DNA from 4 places in the Pseudoalteromonas sp. SR45-6 genome. Region 4 is predicted to be linked to each of the others. Evidence: predicted binding sites of a transcription regulator. Region 4 holds the regulator's gene; each other region holds the start of a gene.

Region 1 (3,675 bases), on a different contig from region 4:
CGAGTTTGTTGCTCAAGGCCTTGGCGAGTAAAGATAAGTGATGTTGGACCATCTTGGCGTTCAATCGCTTGTTGCCATGCAATCGCAGACTCAACTTGGTCACACGGGCGCCAGTTAACTAAGTTTGGCGTTAAACGCATGCTAGCAATTTGCTCTACTGGTTGGTGAGTTGGACCATCTTCACCTAAACCGATTGAATCGTGTGTGTATACAAAAATGCTTGGCACTTTCATAAGTGCAGCCATACGAACAGCATTACGTGCATATTCCATAAACATTAGGAAAGTTGCGCCGTAAGGAATAAAGCCTTTATGCAATGCAATACCATTCATAATCGCCGACATACCAAACTCACGTACACCGTAATAGATGTAGTTACCGCTGGCATCATCGCGTGTTAAGCCTTTAGAGCCTTTCCAAATAGTCAGGTTAGAACCGGCTAAATCAGCTGATCCGCCCATAAATTCAGGCAGTAATGGACCAAATGCATTCAGTGCGTCTTGCGATGCCTTACGTGATGCTGGGTTTGCTGGATTTGCGTCTAGTTGCTCAATATATGCTTGTGATTTTTCAGCCCAATCTGCTGGCAACTCACTACTAGTACGGCGTTTAAATTCAGCGGCTAGTTCTGGGTGTGCAGCGGCGTACGCGGCAAATTTTTCATCCCAGTTAGCTTCAAGTTGTTTACCCTTTTCTTTGCCATCCCATTGTGCATAAATATCAGCTGGGATTTCAAATGCTTCACCAGTCCAACCAAGGAACTCGCGTGCTGCTTTGATTTCGTCTTCACCTAGTGGTGCGCCGTGACAATCATGGCTACCTGATTTATTTGGTGAACCATAACCGATAACTGTTTTACAACAAATTAGTGTTGGCTTGTCGGTGATGCTGCGTGCTTCTTCGATGGCTGCGCGGATAGCGTCAGAGTCATGGCCATCAACGTCACTTACTACATGCCAACCGTAGGCTTTAAAGCGTGCAGGTGTATCATCGCTAAACCAACCTTCAACTTCACCATCAATTGAAATACCGTTGTCATCCCAAAACGCAACAAGCTTACCTAGGCCTAATGTGCCGGCAAGTGAACATGCTTCATGAGAAATACCTTCCATTAAGCAACCATCGCCTAAGAAAGTATATGTGTGGTGATCAACAATATCGTGACCTTCGCGGTTAAATTGCGCGGCTAATGCTTTTTCAGCAATCGCCATACCTACCGCGTTAGTGATCCCTTGACCAAGTGGGCCCGTAGTAGTCTCAATACCTGGCGCATACCCATATTCTGGGTGTCCTGGTGTTTTTGAATGCATTTGACGGAAGTTTTTAATTTCCTCAATTGGTAAATCATAACCACTTAAATGCAATAGAGAATAAATAAGCATTGAACCGTGGCCATTGGAAAGTATAAATCGATCTCTATCTACCCACTCTGGATTTGTTGGGTTGTGGTTTAGATAATCGCGCCATAGTACTTCTGCGATATCAGCCATGCCCATAGGGGCTCCAGGGTGGCCAGATTTGGCCTTTTGTACTGCGTCCATTGATAAGACGCGAATAGCATTTGCAAGTTCTTTGCGAGACGGCATGGATTCTCCTACCTTTACTGTATTTGCGCTGGTTATTGTGTGTATTCATTTGAAGATCCATTCTTACTTATTGTAGGGGCTGTATGCAATTAAAAACCTGATTAAATTGGGCATTATGAATTTTTTTTAAGAACAAAAAGTTATTAGTAATTTTATTTAGACGTCTAGGCGTAAAAACACTATGCAACTATCGTTGTTTTAGATAAAATACGCCCCTAAATTTTTTAGCGCTCTTACCGACGTTTGTGAAGCGCAATATTTGTGAGCAAAGACAATGGCAAAACATTTATTTACTTCTGAATCTGTTTCTGAAGGTCATCCGGATAAAATCGCGGACCAAATCTCTGACGCGGTACTAGATGCCATCTTAGAACAAGATTCTCATGCCCGTGTTGCGTGTGAAACTTACGTAAAGACTGGTATGGTTATGGTTGGTGGTGAAATCACTACTAGCGCATGGGTTGATATCGAAGAAATCACACGTAAAACTGTACGTGAAATTGGCTACACTCATTCTGATATGGGTTTTGATGCCGACTCGTGTGCAATTTTAAACACGATTGGTAAGCAGTCTCCTGACATCAACCAAGGTGTTGACCGTACTAGCCCAGAAGAACAAGGCGCTGGCGACCAAGGCCTAATGTTTGGTTACGCATGTAATGAAACTGAAGTATTAATGCCTGCACCAATCACTTACTCACACCGTTTAGTACAGCGTCAAGCGCAAGTACGTAAAAGCGGCGAGCTAAACTGGTTACGTCCTGATGCAAAATCACAAGTTACTTTTGCATATGAAAACGGCAAGCCAGTAGGTATTGACGCTGTGGTACTTTCTACTCAACACAGTGAAGACATTTCACAAAAAGATTTAGTAGAAGCTGTGATGGAAACAATTATCAAGCCGGTACTGCCTGCTGAGCTTATCACTAGTGCAACTAAGTTTTTCATTAACCCGACTGGCCGTTTTGTAATCGGTGGCCCAATGGGTGACTGTGGTCTTACTGGTCGTAAAATTATCGTTGATACCTATGGCGGCATGGCTCGTCACGGTGGCGGTGCATTCTCAGGTAAAGATCCATCAAAAGTTGACCGTTCAGCTGCATACGCTGCACGTTATGTTGCTAAAAACATCGTTGCTGCGGGCCTTGCTGACAAATGTGAGCTACAAGTTTCTTACGCAATCGGTGTTGCAGAGCCAACGTCAATCAGTGTTGAAACATTTGGTACCAGCAAGCTTGAAGAATCACGTTTAATTGAATTGATTCGTGAACACTTTGACTTACGTCCATATGGCTTAATTAAAATGCTTGATCTTGAGCGCCCTATTTATCTACCAACTGCAGCTTACGGGCATTTTGGTCGTGATGAATTCCCTTGGGAACGCACAGATAAAGCAGACGCACTTCGCGCAGCAGCTGGTCTTTAATATTAGCCATTGTGTGAATACAAAAAAGCGCCAATTGGCGCTTTTTTTATGCCTGCTGATTATGTTGTTGTAAATGCCTAGGTTATTGTCGCGAGGTAAACTCGCTGCTGCCAGACGTAGGCGCGAGTTTACCCCGCAAAATTAAAACTAGCTTCTAGGAAGTGGCTAGGAGTTAGGGCGTGTTCGAAGCCAGTGGTATTTCCCCCCTTATTCACTACTCTTGGTGCAAACCTATTTTTTTTATAATTTCACCACAGAGTTCACCGAGCTCATAGAGGAAAAACCTGTAAGTAATTAACTTTACTTTTGTCTTCTCGGTGTAGCGCACAGCGCCTACTACCCTCGGAGGTAAATAGGCTTGTCGCCATAAATGGCGACCTACAGGAGCGCGGTGGATATTACTTGTAGGCGAGTGGCTTGCCACCGCGAAGGATAAGTGTTTGTCGCGAGATAAACTCGCTGCTACCAGACGTAGGCGCGGGTTTACCCCGCGCAATTAAAGCTCGGTTCTAGAAAGTGACTTGGGTGTATTCGAAACTCGTTGCTCAAAGCCAGTGACGTTTTGCCTAACTTCCTAACTTATCAATGTAATTACCTTTTCATACCCAGCCACAGCCCATACAATAAATAACACTATCAGTGCTAATGTCACAGCCGCTGAAG
Region 2 (3,675 bases), on a different contig from region 4:
TTGTGTTTCATCTTTCACACCGCTTGCTGAGACCCTAAATGCATACGCTGCCCATTCTAAATATGCTTGCCATTGGCTACATTTAAGCGGCATACCTTCACGAAATGCAGGTTCATCAATTTGAATAATATCAATACCGGCATTTTGTAAATCGACCACTTCATCACGTAACGCAAGTGCAATTTGATTAGCGATGGTGGGTTTGTCTAAATCATCACGAATGAATGACCAAAACAGAATAGTTACAGGACCTGTTAGCATGCCTTTCATTTTCTTACTCGTCAGCGACTGTGCGTATTTTGTCCACTGAACCGTCATCGCTTTTTCACGTGATATATCCCCCCAAATTACAGGTGGTTTCACGCATCGCGAGCCGTAGCTTTGCACCCAACCAAACTGGGTAAAAGCAAAGCCTTCTAATAGTTCAGCAAAGTATTCAACCATGTCATTACGCTCCGCTTCGCCGTGCACTAACACATCTAAATCAAGCGCCTCTTGCTCTTCAACAGCGTAGCGAATTTCTGCTTTAATTTGCCTTTGATAATCATCCGCAGATAATTCACCGGCTTTATAATCACGGCGTGCTTGACGAATTACTTGAGTTTGTGGAAATGATCCTATCGTGGTGGTCGGCAGTAGCGGTAAATTAAGTGCTGCATGTTGTTTTTCAATACGTTGAGCAAATGCATGATTACGCTTACCGTCTTTTGCGGTGAGTGCAGTTACACGCTGTTGTACAGCTGTATTATTTACACGAGTAGAGGTTAAGCGTGCTTTAATAGGTGCTGAATAAGCAACGAGCTCACTGATATCATTGCTTTCAAGCGCGGCTTTTAATAATGACAGCTCTTGGCCTTTTTGTTTTGCAAATGCAAGCCATGAACAAAGTTCATCATCGAGCTTTTCTTCTTGCTCTAAATCAACCGGTGTATGCAGTAAAGAACAAGATGGGGCAAGCCATAGATTATCACCGCGCTTTAGCGCAATGTCTTTTATGCTATTAAATACAGCCTCTAAATCAGTACGCCAAATATTACGGCCATTTACTACGCCTAATGATAAAACTTGATCTGTACTTAATAATATATCTAGTTTTGCAACATCAACATTTGTTGCAACACAATCAAAATGTACGCCATCAACAGGGTAACCTGCAATATCATCAAAGTAGGCAGTGACTGAGTCAAAATAACTAGCAAGTAACAACTTCACGCCTTGACCTGCAAGTGCACGAAAGCTTGTTTTTAATGCCTCTTGATAATCTTCAGTCAGCTCTAAACCTAATATAGGCTCATCAACCTGTACCCATTCAATCCCTTGCTGCGCTAATTTAGCGAACACGTTTTGATAAACAGCTAATAGTTTTTCAAGTAAGCTAAGTTTATCAAACTCCTCACCTGCACATTTTGCTAAGTAAAGATAAGTGACTGGGCCGACCAATACTACTTTTGCATTGTGCCCCAATGCTTGTGCTTGAGTAACTTGCTCGAATAACTCAGTGCAAGTTAGTTGAAACTGCTGATCATGAGTTAGCTCTGGAACTATGTAATGATAATTAGTATTAAACCACTTTGTCATTTCGCTTGCTGCACATGAACAACCGCTTGGTGCACGACCACGCCCAATACGAAATAATGTATCAAGATCAATGCTACCATCCGCTTTTTGATGACGCTTGGGCACTGCGCCAATCAATAAAGAGGTAGATAACACATGGTCATACCAAGCAAAGTCACCTACCGGTAATAAATCAATCCCAGCATCTGCTTGAAGAGCCCAATTTTCTGCCCGGATCGTCTTACCTTGATCAAGCAACTGCTCTTGGCTGATTTTACCAGCCCAGTATGATTCTACTGCAAATTTTAGTTCACGCTTTCTACCTATGCGAGGAAAACCTAAGTTATGTAATTGTGCCATGTTGAAATTCCCTTCCAGCTGTTTAGATAGCTAAAACCATAAACCTATACCTGACATCAAACAATTGATGCTTCCTCAGTTTCAACTTGAGGTAAATTCATGGAAATGATTTTTTGCAAACTCAAAAAACACAATGACATCGCTGTCAAATATGGTGCTATAGTAGATTTGTAAATTTCACGTAAAAAAACGGGGTTTATAGCCATCTAGACGTTGATGCATCTTAATTTAAGGCGTATTATGGCTGTAATCTGAGTTAAACTCACCTTTACCATGAGAATTATTAAAGATGATTGATGTAAAACACTTAAAGACCATCGCAACCTTGAAAGAAACCGGTTCTTTGGTAAATACTGCGCGCGAATTATTTTTGACTCAATCCGCTTTATCTCATCAAATCAAAGATTTAGAAAACAAGCTTGATTGCCAACTATTTGAACGTAAAACTCAACCGGTGCGCTTTACCCCACAAGGTATGCTATTACTTGAACTTGCCAGCGAAGTACTCCCGCGTGTTGAAGCAACCAAATGCCGTTTAAAAGAAAGTCTTAATCAACCAATTTCACAATTACGACTCAGTGTTGAATGCCATGCTTGTTTTCATTGGTTATTACCAACAATTAAAGAATTCAATAACTTTTGGCCTGATATCAAAGTTGATTATGAGCGCGGCTTTAGTTATGACGCTATTCCTGAGCTGCTCAGTGATGAATTAGATTTAGTACTCACTTCAGACATTCGTGAACCAGATAAACTTGAATACGCACATTTATTTGATTTTAAGCTTAAATTAATTGTTGCCCCAGATCATGAACTAGCGAAAAAAGCCTATGTAACGGCGCTTGATTTGAAAAACGAGACGATTATTTCATACCCTATTCCACGAGAGCGTCAGGATATCTTCAAACATTTTATTCAAAATGCACGTTTTGATGGCACCTTGAAAACCGTAGATCAGGGCTTGCTCATTTTTCAGCTTGTCAGTGCCGGAATGGGGGTTGCAGCATTACCGGATTGGTTAGTAACACCATATGAAAGCCAAGGACTCATTAAGTCGATTCCATTAGGCGCGCTGGGATTAACCCGTCCAATGTATTTAGCCATGAAAAAGAATATGAAAGATAACCCAGTGTATCGCCACTTTTTAAATACCTGTAAGTTAAATAACGGTCGATAAAATAGGTTTAACCCAGTAGCATACAGAAAACCCCTTTATGTGTGCTACTGTGATGTTTGAACTGAAAAAAATCCTCGGTGCAATGCTAATGCCATTGCCTCTGTTTGCTCTACTGTGCTTTGTTTGCTTATTAATCGCACTGCGTACCAAGAAAGTCAGCATATTTATTGGTTTAATCGCAATTACCAGTTTATTGCTGATCAGTACCCCTTTTATTGGTCAAAAAATAATTGCTCCAAATTCACAGTTAAAGTATGTTTTTGATACAAATAAACAGCCGATACTCGATAAAATAGTGGTACTTGGTTGTGATATAAATCCTAACCCAAAACTTAACGCCAATAGCCAACTTGGTAATTGTGCTAAAAGCCGCCTAATCGAAGGTATGCGCTTAGCATATGTGTACCCACAAGCTCAACTTATTGTTTCCGGTGGCGGTTACAATAAAGTGACCAACAGTAGTTTGATGCAACAAACCGCGATAAGCTTAGGTATTGATGCGCAGCGTATTAAACAAAATCCTGCGGCTATGGATACCGCCGATGAAGCACGGCTTTTAGCACCTACTCTAGTTGATTTTA
Region 3 (3,675 bases), on a different contig from region 4:
AGTACTGTTTTAATGCGGCACAGTTCGCTTTCAACATCTGTAACAAATGAAATTCGCTCACTGTTATATCATCAGAAGCGGTTTCTTCTACTTGTTTACAGGTAGAAAAGTGTACATTCTTCTCTGAACGTAAAGTTAAATCATAATTTAATTTAATGCTCTGGTAATCCATCACAATTTCAGATTCTAAACCTGTAAAATAATTAGTAAATAATTTAGGTTTTATTTCATTAGCAGATAATTTTGAGCAGCTAACACAGATAAATATCGATAATACTAATGATAAGTTTTTCACGGTGTCGTTACCTTTATGCTGTTAGCCGCAGATAGCTTTGCTCTTACGTAGTTATTTCTTTCTGCGCTGAGTTGAGGACGATAGCTTTCTTTAGCTGCTTTAATCCAATCTCCAGTTTTGATTGCTTTATCAAACTCAGTAAACTTCGTGACAATTTTTACTGCACCTAAGTTAAAAATCATATCAAATAATGCGACTTGTATATTTTTGTCTAATTTATCAAAATCATCATAATAACCATTAGACTTTTTATATAGAGTAGAAAGCTCTCTGTAAAAAGAATCCATATGTTTGTCTAGTTGGCGTGTAATTTCTACATCTTTAATTATGAGTGTAGTAAATTGCTTATACCATTCAGCTTTATAATTTCTTTTTTGTTTAGCTATTGTTTCAAATTCTTTTTGCTTTTCTAGAGGAGTTGCAGGAGGACCCGGTTGATTGTTAACTACTTTATTCATTGGGAGCAGGGTTGCAGCTTGTTTGTTTTTTATCATATGACCTACGCCTGTGGTTACATAGCCCTGAGAGTCTAGATAAAAGTGATTAATTTTTTTCTCATATTTTATAATGTTTTTAATTACTTCTTATTTCACCTGTGGATTTAATGGCATTTAAAATTCCTTTTAATAGTATTACCTAATTAGCATACAAGAATACTTAAAATTACCTAAAAAAACAACAATCATGAACACTAGTTCACTTAAAAATAATGGGCAGGCTCAAGTTTAACTCTATTAAGCAATCTGTTTTTCAGCAAGATTTAATTCCATTGTCGCTTTTAATAAGCGGTAAAGATTAATTGATGCATCAATTTCTTCTTTACGGTTGGTTAAACTTTCAATATTTAACCCCAGTGGCACGTCTAAATGCGCGCAACTTCTTAGTATTAAATCTAAGTTTTCACGGCAAATACGTACAGATTCACTCAGTGGGTTTTGCGAATCAAGCATCCGCCATTTAGTTGCATCAGGTACGGAAATTCCTAACCATTGCATAAACTCTAAGGTTTTTTCACTGCCGCAGGGCGTAAAGGTTAGAATAATACGTTTAGGTTCGATACCTTGAGCTTTACAGCTGCGCGCATAACTGGTGATCAAATCCACGGTTGCTTGCGCGTTATACACAGCTTGTGAGATAAAAAATTTACAGCCTTGCGTGGTTTTTTCAAGTAAGCGTTCATGTTCATTACGTTTACTTGCGTGGCGCTCGGCAATGGTAACGCCTCCTAAAAAGAAGTCTTGAGGCTGTTCGCTTAAGACTTTATAAGCATCAGGCAGGCTTAATTTAATATCCCCGTCAGATGATGGACTACCGACTAATACTAGGTTTTTTAAATTAAACTGGTTTTTAGTTTCGCTTAACCACTGTTTAAATTCGGCCACACCGCGCTGTGCAACACTTTTATAAGTGATCACTTCTTGATGCGATAAATTACGTAGTAAGTTACTGTATTCTCGAGGATCTACCGTTTGCTTGAACGGAAAAGGGCGAGGCATCTCAGTGCGACTACTTTCATCTTGGATGTCATAAATAATCACGCCATCGTATTCAATTTCATGCAAACGAGCTAAGAGCTTTTGGGCGATAATTTCAAGCTGCGCTTTATCAGTACCAATACGTGGTGGGGTGGTACCAATTAAGTACACACCCTGATTGGTGTCTTCAATTTTCTCTTGTAGTGATAAAGCCATAATCCTCATTCCAGCTAAGTTAGTGTCTATGGCAAATAATATAGCAGCCATTTAGACGTCTAGATAGATTTTTTTAGTGAAACTTTTTCAACGAAGGTGAGTTTTATTCATGTTGCTCTGAATGAAGAGTTCTGTGTTACACAACTGTTTACATAATTTATTGCCTCAGGGGTCTTATATTGACTTGCTTTGTTGCATAATCGGATGACTAAAAACAAGAAATTTATTCAACTAACAAGGGATAGCAATGAAATTTAAATTATTAGCAACGAGCCTTGCGGTAACGCTTGCACTGGGCGGTTGTGCAAGTAACAGCGGCTCAAACATGGTCAAAGAGGTTGAGATTGAGCAGTCAACGGTTGCCAGTAGTAATGATCGGGTGTTCTCACAAGATTATTTATTAGAAGAGCTTGATAACGGCTTACGCGTTATGGTGGTGAAAACTGATTACCCTGATGTGGTATCACTACAAATTCCAGTGTCTGTCGGTTCTCGTAATGAAGTCGAAGCAGGTAAAACCGGTTTTGCACACTTTTTTGAACACATGATGTTTAAAGGCTCTGAAAAATATCCGCAAGATGTGTATTCTGATATTCTAAAAAATTCTGGGGTTGATAATCGCGCTTATACAACCAATGATTACACTAACTATCACTTAAACTTTTCAAAGCAACATCTTGATAAAGTACTTGAAATTGAAGCGGATATTTTTCAAAACCTGACTTATTCAGAAGAGCAATTTCGTACCGAAGCATTAACAGTTAAAGGCGAATACCTTAAAAATAATGCCAGCCCGGTTCGTAAGTTACTTTCTGCAGTACGTAATGAAGCATTCGAAAAACATACTTATAAACATACCACCATGGGCTTTTTTGAAGATATTGAAGCCATGCCGGATCAAATGGCATACGGTAAAGAGTTTTTTGCTAAGTTTTATAAACCTGAATATGTGTCATTAGTGATTGTAGGCGATGTTGATCCAGCTGAAACTATGGCTATGGTTAAAAAACACTGGGGCCAATGGCAAAAAGGCGATTTCGTTGCTGATATTCCAACCGAACCAAAACAGCAAGCGGCGAAATATATACATGAGCAAAACGAAGGCTTACCAGGGCATTGGTTATTAGTATCTTATAAAGGCACAGCCTGGCAGCCAAAACAAAAAGACAGAGCCGCGCTTGATTTACTGTCACAGCTTTATTTTTCAACCAACTCAGAGCTTTACCAAGAGTTAGTGGTTGATAAACAAATTGCTAGCCAAATGTTTAGCTATAACCCTGATACCAAAGATCCCGGCTTATTACATGTTTTTGTGAAAGTTGAAAATGAGGCTGATTTAGCGGTTGCTCGTGATGCAATTAATAGCACCTACGCAAAAGCTCGCACTGAGTTGGTTGATAGCCAAAAGCTAGCTGATTTAAAATCCAATCTTAAATACAGCTTTATTAACGGCCTAGACTCATCACAAGCTATAGGTTCAACCCTTGCCAGTTATATGCATTTTGAGCGCGACCCAGAAGTCGTCAATCAATTATATGCAACGGCTGACAGCATCAGCGCACAAGATATTCAAGATATTGCTAATAAATACTTTGTCGATAGTAGCCGTACTACCGTGACTATGTCAGCGCTTGACAAAGTGGCAGACTTTGAGCAAGAAGTGGATTTAAATAGCCTTGTTGCTAGCAA
Region 4 (3,675 bases):
TGCCATTGCGCCCCAAAGTAACGGTATTTGCTTGGCAATCAGCGGCTATAAAACCAGTAACAATATTAATGCAATTGGCTGAAATTAACTCGGCACAGGCTTGTTGATTTTTTTGATGTAATAATTGCCCATCATTAAGGGTAAACAATTGACGAGCATCAACATCTTGAGCTGTAACATTTAACTGTTTTAAATAGCTAGCCAATAATCGTGCCGACCAAACTTCACCGTGAGCAAGCAATGCGGCTTCCTGTAAGCTTTGCTGTTGAGTTTGCTGTGCAATTAAGGCTAGCTCCTGTTCTAATACGTTTAATGCCGTATGTCGCGCTGCTGGACTCAATAACTGCTCGATCAAAGTACGTTGATGATTATCAAGCTGCAATAATATATCACTCACTGCCTGTTGATCACCTTGCTGGTAACTCTGCCATAGCGTAACTAACGTATTGGTAGTTTTACCGGCTGCGGATACCACCACACAATCACCGGCTTCCGTATGGGCTAGAATAATATTTGCTACGGCCTGATAACGCTCTGCAGAACTAAGGCTAGAACCACCAAATTTATGAACTATATTTACCATTTTTTATTACCACAAAGCCGTATGTGCAGGAGTCAGTTTAAATGAGTTTGATTGCTCATCATCTTGTTGTTGAACAGAGGAAGCAATTACTTTTACGCCGTGCTGAGCTTGACCTGGTTTCACTTTATTGAATACACGATCTAAGTCAGCGATTAAATCTTTTACATCTTCAATGCCCACCGAAATACGGATCAGGGTATCACCTACTCCCGCAGCAAGACGAGCAGTTGCCTCCATACCTGCGTGGGTCATAGTTGCAGGGTGACAAATCAAACTCTCAACCCCACCTAATGACTCAGCTAAGCTAAATTCTTCTAAGCTGGTCAAAAATTCTGCAGCATTATTAATATCACCTTTGATATCAAAGCTTACCATGCCACCAAAACCACGTTGCTGCTGTTTAGCGAGTTCATGCTGTGGATGAGATACTAATCCAGGGTAATATACTTGGCTTACATAAGGGGAGTTTTCTAGATATTGGGCAATAATAAAGGCATTTTCTTGATGCTGACGTAAACGAACATTCAAAGTACGTAAACCACGTAACGTTAAGTAGCTATCAAACGGGGCACCGGTAATGCCAATGTTATTAGCCCACCAAGCAAGCTCATCACCCAACTCTTGGGTAGCGGCGATCACCGCACCACCAACAACATCTGAGTGACCGTTAATATATTTAGTGGTCGAATGCACCACAATATCAACACCAAACTCAATTGGGTTTTGCAAAGCAGGTGATAAAAATGTGTTATCGGCACCAACCAACGCACCGCACTGCTTAGCAATCGTGGTGATCGCTTTAATATCGGTTAACCGTAAGATAGGATTACTCGGTGTTTCAATCCAAATTAGCTTTGGTTTTATCTCAAGAATTTTTTGATGATTTTCAGATTTAGTTAAATCTAAAACCACTAACTTTAATAAGCCACGCTTTTCAAGTGAGGTGAATAAGCGGTAACTACCGCCATAGCAATCATGTGGGATCACTAAGGTATCGTCACTGTTTAGCAGCTGAGTAGCTAAATGCACCGCAGCCATGCCCGTTGCAGTGATAATCCCCTTAGCGCCACCTTCAAGCTTAGCGAGCGTTTCAGCGAGTAAATCACGGTTTGGGTTGCCGCTACGGCCATAATCATATTGGCGCTTTTTATCAAAATCAGCAAATGAGTAGGTGGTCGATAAATGAATGGGAGGCACAACCGCGCCGTGATGTTTATCTGCATCAATACCATTGCGTACTGCAATGGTTGCTTTATTCTTTTGACTCATACCGTCACCTACAATTAAATGGATGTTTAGACGTCTAAAAGGTTAGAGGATCAAATTTAATAAGTCAAAGCATTTATGCGGTTTTAGCCGCAAGATTAGAAGTAAAAACATTTAAGCCTCTAGATGGCTAAAAAACAAGTATTTGACTATCTTTTTTAACACGATAGAATTTCGCCATCTTTGCGCTGCAAAAGGTCGCGCAAACAATTAACAACCTGAGGCAACGATACATCCTATGGCTAAATGGAATGGTGAATATATTCACCCATACGCAGAACACGGGAAAAAATCAGAACAAGTTAAAAAGATCACCGTTTCGATCCCGCTAAATGTATTAAAAGTTTTGACTGATGAGCGCACTCGTCGTCAAATTAATAATCTTCGCCATGCAACAAATAGCGAATTACTTTGTGAAGCATTTTTACACGCATTTACTGGCCAACCACTGCCAAACGATGAAGATTTACGTAAAGATAATCCAGAGAAAGTGCCTGAAGAAGTGAAAAAAATCATGCTTGAGATGGGTCTCGAAGTACCTGTACTCAACGAAGATTAAGTTATCATTTGTATATATTCCTGCTTCAGGAATTGGCTACAAAAAAACCTCAGTAACGTAAGTTGCTGAGGTTTTTATTATTGTGCCATTACCAATTGCAGCGAAGCAGCTACTCCATGTAGTTTTCCGGCATATCAATTTGTGCAACACCAGAATCAATTGCCGCTTGCGCTACTGCTTTGGCAATGCGCGGTAATAGACGCGGATCCATCGGTTTTGGAATAATATACTGCGCACCAAATTCAAGTGTCTCAACACCCGCCGCTTTTAATACTTCCGCTGGTACTGGTTCTTTAGCAATGCTACGAATAGCGTCAACCGCAGCAATTTTCATTTCATCATTAATTTTGCTTGCACGCACATCTAGCGCACCACGGAAAATAAATGGGAAACACAGCACGTTGTTAACTTGGTTTGGATAATCTGAACGACCCGTTGCCATGATTAAATCATCGCGAGCACCATGAGCAAGCACTGGTGAGATTTCTGGATCTGGGTTTGAACAGGCAAACACTACAGGTCGATCAGCCATTAACTTAAGATCGTCAGGAGAAAGTAAATTCGGGCCAGATACACCAACAAATACATCGGCATCAGCAATAACATCTTGCAGTGTGCGCTTATCTGTATTGTTAGCGAATAACTGTTTGTACTCGTTTAAATCATCACGACGAGTATGAATAACGCCTTTACGATCTAACATGTAAATATGTTCACGCAATGCACCACACTTGATCAGTAGCTCCATACACGCAACCGCTGCGGCACCGGCTCCTAAACAAACGATAATCGCATCTTCGATTTCTTTGCCTTGTACTTCAAGTGCGTTGATCATACCAGCAGCCGTTACAATCGCGGTACCGTGTTGATCGTCGTGGAACACTGGAATGCTACAACGCTCGATCAATGCTTTTTCTATTTCAAAACACTCTGGCGCTTTAATGTCTTCTAAGTTAATACCGCCAAACGTATCAGCGATGTTAGCAACTGTATTGATGAAATCTTCGGTGGTATTGTGTTTCACCTCAATATCTATCGAATCTAGACCCGCAAAGCGTTTAAATAATAACGCTTTACCTTCCATAACCGGTTTTGAAGCCAATGGACCTAAGTTACCTAAACCTAAAATAGCGGTGCCGTTAGTAATAACCGCAACCATATTGCCTTTACCCGTGTATTTGTAGGCATTAGCGGGATCAGCAGCTATTTCACGTACCGGTTCTGCAACACCGGGGCTGTATGCGAGTGCAAGATCCTGTACGGTTTC

What was found. The regulator MetJ, encoded in region 4, represses methionine synthesis genes. The targets are predictions, from matches to a motif close to TAGACGTCTAGACGTCTA.
Region 1: a site for MetJ is predicted at 1,744-1,761, ahead of metK (methionine adenosyltransferase). Genes of this name have one in related genera too.
Region 2: a site for MetJ is predicted at 2,117-2,134, ahead of metE (5-methyltetrahydropteroyltriglutamate--homocysteine S-methyltransferase). Genes of this name have one in related genera too.
Region 3: a site for MetJ is predicted at 2,031-2,048, ahead of H5158_RS08160 (methylenetetrahydrofolate reductase). Genes of this name have one in related genera too.

Annotation. Positions count from the first base shown of each region.
Region 1 is NZ_JACJDM010000085.1:632-4,306, forward strand. It holds gene tkt (transketolase) at 1-1,586, opposite strand, end outside; gene metK (methionine adenosyltransferase) at 1,861-3,012, shown strand; gene H5158_RS21340 (diacylglycerol kinase) at 3,587-3,675, opposite strand, start outside.
Region 2 is NZ_JACJDM010000018.1:27,119-30,793, reverse strand. It holds gene metE (5-methyltetrahydropteroyltriglutamate--homocysteine S-methyltransferase) at 1-1,917, opposite strand, end outside; gene H5158_RS09985 (LysR family transcriptional regulator) at 2,207-3,094, shown strand; gene H5158_RS09980 (ElyC/SanA/YdcF family protein) at 3,147-3,675, shown strand, end outside.
Region 3 is NZ_JACJDM010000013.1:19,351-23,025, reverse strand. It holds gene H5158_RS08170 (hypothetical protein) at 1-295, opposite strand, end outside; gene H5158_RS08165 (hypothetical protein) at 292-789, opposite strand; gene H5158_RS08160 (methylenetetrahydrofolate reductase) at 1,030-1,986, opposite strand; gene H5158_RS08155 (pitrilysin family protein) at 2,234-3,675, shown strand, end outside.
Region 4 is NZ_JACJDM010000033.1:32,140-35,814, reverse strand. It holds gene metL (bifunctional aspartate kinase/homoserine dehydrogenase II) at 1-583, opposite strand, end outside; gene metB (cystathionine gamma-synthase) at 590-1,852, opposite strand; gene metJ (met regulon transcriptional regulator MetJ) at 2,088-2,408, shown strand; gene H5158_RS14320 (malic enzyme-like NAD(P)-binding protein) at 2,518-3,675, opposite strand, start outside.